DNA from 2 places in the Streptomyces sp. NPDC093252 genome. Region 2 is predicted to be linked to the other one. Evidence: riboswitches for the same ligand, from Rfam matches in the RefSeq annotation. Region 2 holds a riboswitch; the other holds the start of a gene.
The links. Region 2 has a riboswitch for cyclic di-AMP ahead of AB0O01_RS13385 (transglycosylase SLT domain-containing protein). Riboswitches for the same ligand answer to the same signal wherever they lie in the genome.
Positions count from the first base shown of each region.

Region 1: linked by a shared signal. The riboswitch ahead of AB0O01_RS09055 (M23 family metallopeptidase) and the one ahead of AB0O01_RS13385 (transglycosylase SLT domain-containing protein) in region 2 are both predicted to bind cyclic di-AMP.

Region 1 covers NZ_JBFBEM010000004.1:40,851-44,252, forward strand. Annotated here, with positions in the region: gene AB0O01_RS09040 (XRE family transcriptional regulator) at 1-190, shown strand, start outside; gene AB0O01_RS09045 (DUF6126 family protein) at 187-402, shown strand; gene AB0O01_RS09050 (tyrosine-protein phosphatase) at 515-1,312, opposite strand; cyclic di-AMP (ydaO/yuaA leader) riboswitch at 1,780-1,949, shown strand; gene AB0O01_RS09055 (M23 family metallopeptidase) at 1,954-2,934, shown strand; gene AB0O01_RS09060 (SGNH/GDSL hydrolase family protein) at 3,197-3,402, shown strand, end outside.
Region 2 covers NZ_JBFBEM010000005.1:389,135-392,536, forward strand. Annotated here, with positions in the region: gene AB0O01_RS13380 (CocE/NonD family hydrolase) at 1-1,200, shown strand, start outside; cyclic di-AMP (ydaO/yuaA leader) riboswitch at 1,481-1,651, shown strand; gene AB0O01_RS13385 (transglycosylase SLT domain-containing protein) at 1,656-2,168, shown strand; gene AB0O01_RS13390 (HAD family hydrolase) at 2,269-3,135, opposite strand.

The sequences.
Region 1 (3,402 bases), on a different contig from region 2:
GCTGCGGCTGCGCCTCGGTGACGCCGGGCACCAGCTCGGCCCCGGGGACAGCGCCCACTTCGACTCGCTCACCCCGCACCGGATCGCCGCCCGCGATCCGGAGGGCGTCGAGCTGCTCTTCGTCCACACCCTCTTGCAGAGCCCCACGGCCGCGCTGTGCCTCGGCCCGATCACGGGAGAAACGCGATGAGTGAGACCACCGGAACCACCGGGCCCACCGCAACCGGCGGGACCGCAGGAACCACCGGCGCCGGGCCCGCCGGGCCCGTCCAGCCCGCCAGGCCCGCCAAGGTCAAGGAGAAGCGGTACCCCGGCATCTGGATCCGGCTGTTCATCTATGTCGCGGTGGGGCATGTCTTCGCCGCGTTCCTCTATCTGCTCTTCGAGGTCGGCGCGAAGTAGACCGGCCGGACCGGTGGCGGCCGGGCGGCCGACGCGGCGGCACCGAGCCGCCGCCCGATCTCCCGGCCTCCCGGCCGTGCTCAGCCCTCAGCCCTTCAGCCCTTCAGCCCTCTCAGCCCACCAGCCGCTCCCGCAGCCGCTCACGGGTCTCCGGGGCGAGCTTCAGCCCCCGCTCCAGATACGGTTCGACACCGCCCCAGGTCTCCTCGATGGTCTCGAAGGCCGCCGTCAGATACTCGGCGCGCGCGTCGAAGAGCGGACTGAGCAGCTCCATGATCTCGGGGGTGTAGGCGGTCGCGGCGTCGCCGCCGCGGCGCACCTTGTAGCGGCGGTGCTTGGCGTTGGACTTCAGATAGTCCTCGAAGACCGCCTCCCGCTCCACCCCGACCGCCAGCAGGGTCACCGCGATCGACAGCCCCGCGCGGTCCTTCCCCGCCGCGCAGTGCATCAGCGCCGGGACGCTGTCCTCGGCGAGCGCGTGCAGCACCCGGGAGTGCTCACCCGTGCGCTCGACGACGATCCTGCGGTACGAGTCGATCATCCGGCCCGCCGCCCGGCCCTCGGAGAGGATCTCCCGGAGCTGCTCCACCTCGCCGTCCCGGACCATCGCCCAGAACTCCGCGCCCTCCGCCGGGTCGCTCAGCGGAATGTTCACATTGCGCACGCCGGGCAGTTCGACATCCCTGCCCTCCAGACCCCGGTCGGCGAAGTTGCGGAAGTCGAAGACGGTGTGCAGTCCGAGGCCGGTCAGGAAAGCGGCGTCCTCGGTGGTGGCGTGTGCGAGATGGCCGCTGCGGAACAGCACCCCGTACCGCACCCGGCGGCCGTCCACGGTCGGCAGTCCGCCGACGTCACGGAAATTGCGGATTCCGGCCAGTTCGGGCTCGGTCGACGGGACCTGCTGCGTCACGGGGGCTCCTCCCAGTCGGCTCGCCCGCCCGGCTCCGTTGCCGGGTGGCGGCTTCCCTTTGACGATACGACATGACGAAACGGGCGAAAGCCCACAAAGAACCCCATGCTTCACTCTGGCTGCTCGATGCACCACTTCTCCGACTGTGCCGCATGTGGGAATTCTGTCCGAATTGCCATTCTTCATTACCTTGATTACAACTCGCTCTGGAATAAAGGAAGCTGGCGCGGCACCACGTGAGCAGCGTCATATCCGTGACCGTCCGTCGCCCCTCATGCCCACGTAATCAACCCCGTTTTCATGGGCCCTTGAGTGATTCGACAGGTGGAAATGCGACGGAGGGTGACCGGGAATTACCCGCATGGATCAAGAACGGGGCCTTTACATGGAACCCCTTGCTTGTCCCCGTGCGTCCAGGTCGCTTACGTTCGCCACCGAATCCGGGCGGAACGCCGAATCCTGCCGCCGTCCGGACCCCGCAGAAACCCACCCGTGCACGGCAGGAGCGGGGGACCCACAGGACTCAACGCCTGTTCCGGTCTCCGGAACGGCTAGGGGTTTAGTCGCGTTCCCCCACGCGGCCGGGCATCTCCAGCTCGCACCCGACAGCTCACCTCGCAGGCGCCGGAGAGGAATTCACCATGCCCGCGAAGGGTAAGCACCGCCGTCCCCGGAGCCTGCGTCTGACACGCTCCCTCGCCGTCGCCGGAACCGGCGGCGCCGCACTCGCCCTCCCGCTGATGGGTGCCGCAGGCGCCCACGCGGCCCCCGGCCAGTCCGTTCCCCAGAAGCCGGCGGAAGCCGTCACTTCGGCACCCAGCGCGGTGCCCCAGCAGACCGTCACCCGGATCGCCGACCAGAAGTCCGCGGCCCCGCAGACCAGCACCCGGACCTACTCCGTGAAGGTCGGCGACTATCTCTCGAAGATCGCCGACGAGCAGGAGGTCAGCGGCGGCTGGCAGACCCTGTACGCCGACAACCGCGAGGCCGTGGGCGACGACCCGTCGCTCATCCACCCCGGCCTCAAGCTGACGCTCGGCGGCAAGGCGTCCGGCGGCACCACCGAGAGGACCGGCACGACCGGGACGACCGGCACCACCGAGAAGAGCGAGAAGGCCGAGAAGAGCGAGGAGACCAAGGAGACCCCCGCGACCAAGTCGTCCGGCTCCTCCTCGTCCTCCGGCTCCTCGAACACCCCCGCCCCGGCGTCGTCCTCGGGCGCCAGCCTCCCGGTCGCGGGCGGCGTGGGCACCGCGTACCGCCAGTCCGGCAGCATGTGGTCCAGCGGCTACCACACCGGTGTCGACTTCTCCGTCCCGACCGGCACCTCGCTCAAGGCCGTCGGCGCCGGCACGGTCGTCTCGGCCGGCTGGGGCGGCGCGTACGGCAACCAGGTCGTCATCCGGCTCGCCGACGGCTACTACGCCCAGTACGCCCACCTGTCCTCGCTGTCCGTCTCGGCGGGCCAGTCGGTGAGCGCCGGACAGCAGGTCGGCCTCTCCGGCGCGACCGGCAATGTCACCGGCCCGCACCTGCACTTCGAGATCCGCACCGGGCCGGACTACGGCTCCGATGTCGACCCCCTCGCCTATCTGCGGGGCAAGGGCCTCTCCATCGGCTGAGGCACCCGCCACGCGCACGCTCCGTAGGCCGGACCCCGATCCCCGGGTCCGGCCTACGGAGCGTTCACCACGACCCGGGACCGATGGTGGGGGACCCGACATCTGACGATCCGTCGGACATCCAGGTATTCCGCACTTGACCAAGCCTTGGTCCGTGGCTTATCTCACCGCCCGTCAACCCTTTATTACGGTCGCGTAGCTCACATTCGAAGGGGAATCATGGGGCGATGTGGCAGACGATTCGAAGAATGACACCAGATCAGTGATCGGGTCGTACGTGGCGGTGGGGGACAGCTTCACCGAGGGCGTGGGCGATCCCGGCCCCGACGGGGCACTTGTCGGCTGGGCGGACCGGTTCGCGGTCCTCCTCGCGGACCGGCGCCCGGAAGGCGACTTCGACTACACCAACCTCGCGGTGCGGGGCAGACTGCTGGACCAGGTCGTGACGGACCAGGTGCCGAGAGCCGC
Region 2 (3,402 bases):
GGGCTGCTCGGGCCCTGGCCGCACGAGTACCCCGACCGGGGCCGCCCGCCCGGCCCGGCGATCGGCTTCCTCCAGGAGACCCTGCGCTGGTGGGACCACTGGCTCAAGGGCCGGGACACCGGCGTCAGCGCCGATCCGCCCCTGCGCGCCTGCCTGACCCCCTCCCGCGGGTCCCTGCCGGGCCCCTGGACCGCCGAGCCCGCCTGGCCCTCCCCGCACATCACCCCGGTCGTGTACGCCCTCCAGGGCGCCCCCGCGGCCGTACGGTCCCCGATGCACACCGGGGTCGACGCGGGGGCCTTCCTGCCGCGCGGGGGCGATGCCGATCTGCCGCCGGACCAGCGGGCGGAGGACGGGCGGTCGGTCTGCTTCGAGTTCCCGGCCGGCGGCAGCGGGATCCGGGTCCTGGGGCGGCCCCGGGTGCGGCTGCGGCTGCGCTGCGAGGTGGAGCGGGGGCAGGTGATCGCGCGGCTGTGCGATGTCGCCCCGGACGGCTCCTCGGTGCTGGTGACCCGGGGGGTGCTGAACCTCTGCGCGCGGGCGGGGCGGGACCGGGCGGTGCCGTGGCCGCCGGGCACGACGGAGGAGGTGGCCTTCGAGCTGGGGGCGGCGGGGCATGTGTTCGCGCCGGGGCACCGGGTGCGGCTGGCCGTCTCGTCCGCGTACTGGCCGTGGGTGTGGCCGCAGCCCGGCTCCGAGGCCGGGTTCGTCCTGGACCCGGCGGGCAGCGCGCTGGAGCTGCCGGTGCGGGAGCCGGAGCGGGGGCCGGGGAGCGGCGGCGGGCCCGAGGGGGAGGCGGAGCAGGCGGGGCCGCTCGGGGTGGTCTCCCCGGTCACGCTGGACGAGCCGCGCCCCGGGCGGCTGGTGGTGCGGGACGTGGCCCGGGGCGAGTGGCGGCTGGAGGTCGCACCGGGGCCGGGCGGCACCGAGGTGCATCCGGACGGTCTGGAGGTCACGGAGGAGGCGCTGGAGTCGTACACGATCCGGGACAGCGACGCGCTGTCGGCGCGGACCCGGTCGGACCGGACGATCCGGCTGCACCGGCCGGACGCGGCCTGGGACACCAGGGTCCGGGCCCGGTCGGAGATCACCTGCACGGCGACGGAGTTTTTGACCGTTAATGAGGTGATTTGCACCCTCGGCCGCGAGGTGATCTTCCACCGCACCTGGGAACGTCGGATTCCACGCACCGCTGGTTAATAGGGACTTGGGAGCATTGCCCGATTTACCACTCTTGCGCACGGGCGTGACTTGACTCACTCGCATCCACCTCCCCCCGATCCGGAGCCGTTCCGCCGCCGCACCCCGATTCACCTTCCCCATCGCACGAGTTGAACCTTTCCAGCCGCAAAGGATCATGTGCGGCAGATGGCGGGATAAAGATCAGAAGCGGCGATCTGTGATTCCACCACTTGTTTCGGACATCCGCTCTCGCATACGTTCCCGGCCAGTCGGGCGGACGCCTAGTCCTGCCACCGCCCGCACCAACTCACTAGATCCACGGCAGGAGCGGGGGACCCAGGTAAGTCGCCGGGCCGGACGTCTTGACGTCCTGGCGCGGCTCGGGGTGAAGCCGTGCCCGCAAGGGCCGGCCGGGCACCTCCCCGCCCGAACCCGACAGCTCACCTCGCAGGCGTAGGAGAGGAACCGTTCCCATGTCCCTTCCCCTGTCCGCTCCCGTGTCCGCCCTTCCCGGGTCCGCGCACCGCTCCACCCGGGTCCGCCGCATCGCCCGCCGACTGGCCGTCGCCGGTACCGGCGCCGCCGTGCTTGCCCTGCCGATCATCGGCGCCACCACCGCCACCGCCGCCACCCCGACCGTCGTCTCGGCGGCCACCTCGGCCTACCCGAACACCCTCGACGGCTGGATCCGCCAGGCCCTCGACGTCATGCGGCAGAACGGCATCCCCGGCAGCTACGACGGCATCCACCGCAATGTGATGCGCGAGTCGTCCGGCAACCCGGCCGCCGTCAACAACTGGGACTCCAACGCCGCCGCCGGCACCCCGTCCAAGGGCCTGCTCCAGGTGATCGACCCGACCTTCGCCGCGTACCACGTCTCCGGGACGGTCTACGACCCGTACGACCCGATCGCGAACATCGTCGCCGCCTGCAACTACGCGGCGGACCGGTACGGGTCGATCGACAACGTCTTCGGCGCCTACTGATCCACTGCGCTTTGCGGGTTGGGGCCCGCAAAGCGCAGACGGGCCGAATGCCGCATTCTTGAATTCCCCATGCGGCATTCGCGATTCGGGATCAACGCATTCATGGATTCCCGGGCGACTGTTGGGGCAGCCGCCGGGGGAAGACCCGTTCGAGGACGACGGCGATGCCGTCGTCCTCGTTCGATGTGGTGACCTCGTCGGCCACCGCCTTCAGTTCGGGATGGGCATTGGCCATCGCCACGCCATATCCGGCCCAGTCGAACATCGGAATGTCATTGGGCATGTCCCCGAACGCGATGGTGTGCTCCGCCCGCACCCCCAGCCGCCCGGCCGCCAGCGCCAGCCCGGTCGCCTTGGTCACCCCGCACGGCTGGAGTTCGACGGTCCCCGGACCCGACATGGTGACCGTCGCCAGGGAACCGACCACCGCGCGGGCCACCGACGCCAACTCGTCGTCGGTGAGGTCCGGGTGGCGCAGCAGCACCTTGCTGATCGGCTCCGCCCACAGCTCGGCCCGGCGCCCTACGCGGACGGCGGGCAGGGTCGGGTGCGGCATCAGATAGCCCGGCTCGATCAGGGTGAGCCCGTCCACGCCGTCCTGGTCGACCGCCGCGTACACCTCCCCGACCTCGGCCTCGATCTTGCCGATCGCGGTCTCCGCCAGTTCCCGGTCCAGGGTGACCGACCACAGCAGGCGGTCCGCGCCCGCGTCGTACAGTTGCGCGCCCTGGCCGCACACCGCGAGACCGGTGCTGCCCAGGCGTTCCAGGAGCGGGCGCACCCGGGGGGCCGGGCGACCGGTCACCACCAGATGCCGGGCACCGGCCTCGGCGGTCCGCGCCAGCGCGGCCAGCGAGCGGTCGGAGAAGGTGTCGTCACCGCGCAGCAGAGTGCCGTCGAGGTCGGTGGCGACAAGGGCGAACGTCATGCGCGCGGTGCGTGCGGCATATGCGGTGGGTGCGGCCATGATCAGAGAATACGGACATCGCGCGGCCCCGACCCGGCCCGAACCGGACGTCGGCCGGCTTCCCCGACGACCCGCCCGCCCCGGTCAACTCCCCTGTACCATGCGGCCTTTCACTCGGCGGGCGCCCGGGACGACTGCTGAAAACGGGTCCGCTTTTCACTCAGAGGGGGTCGCTCCGCGAGGGGCCGGGGGGCGTCCCCGGGGCGTTCCCGGAGCGTTCCGGAGACGTTCAGGGGGTGCTTGGGGGTCCTCGGGGGGGGGTGCTCG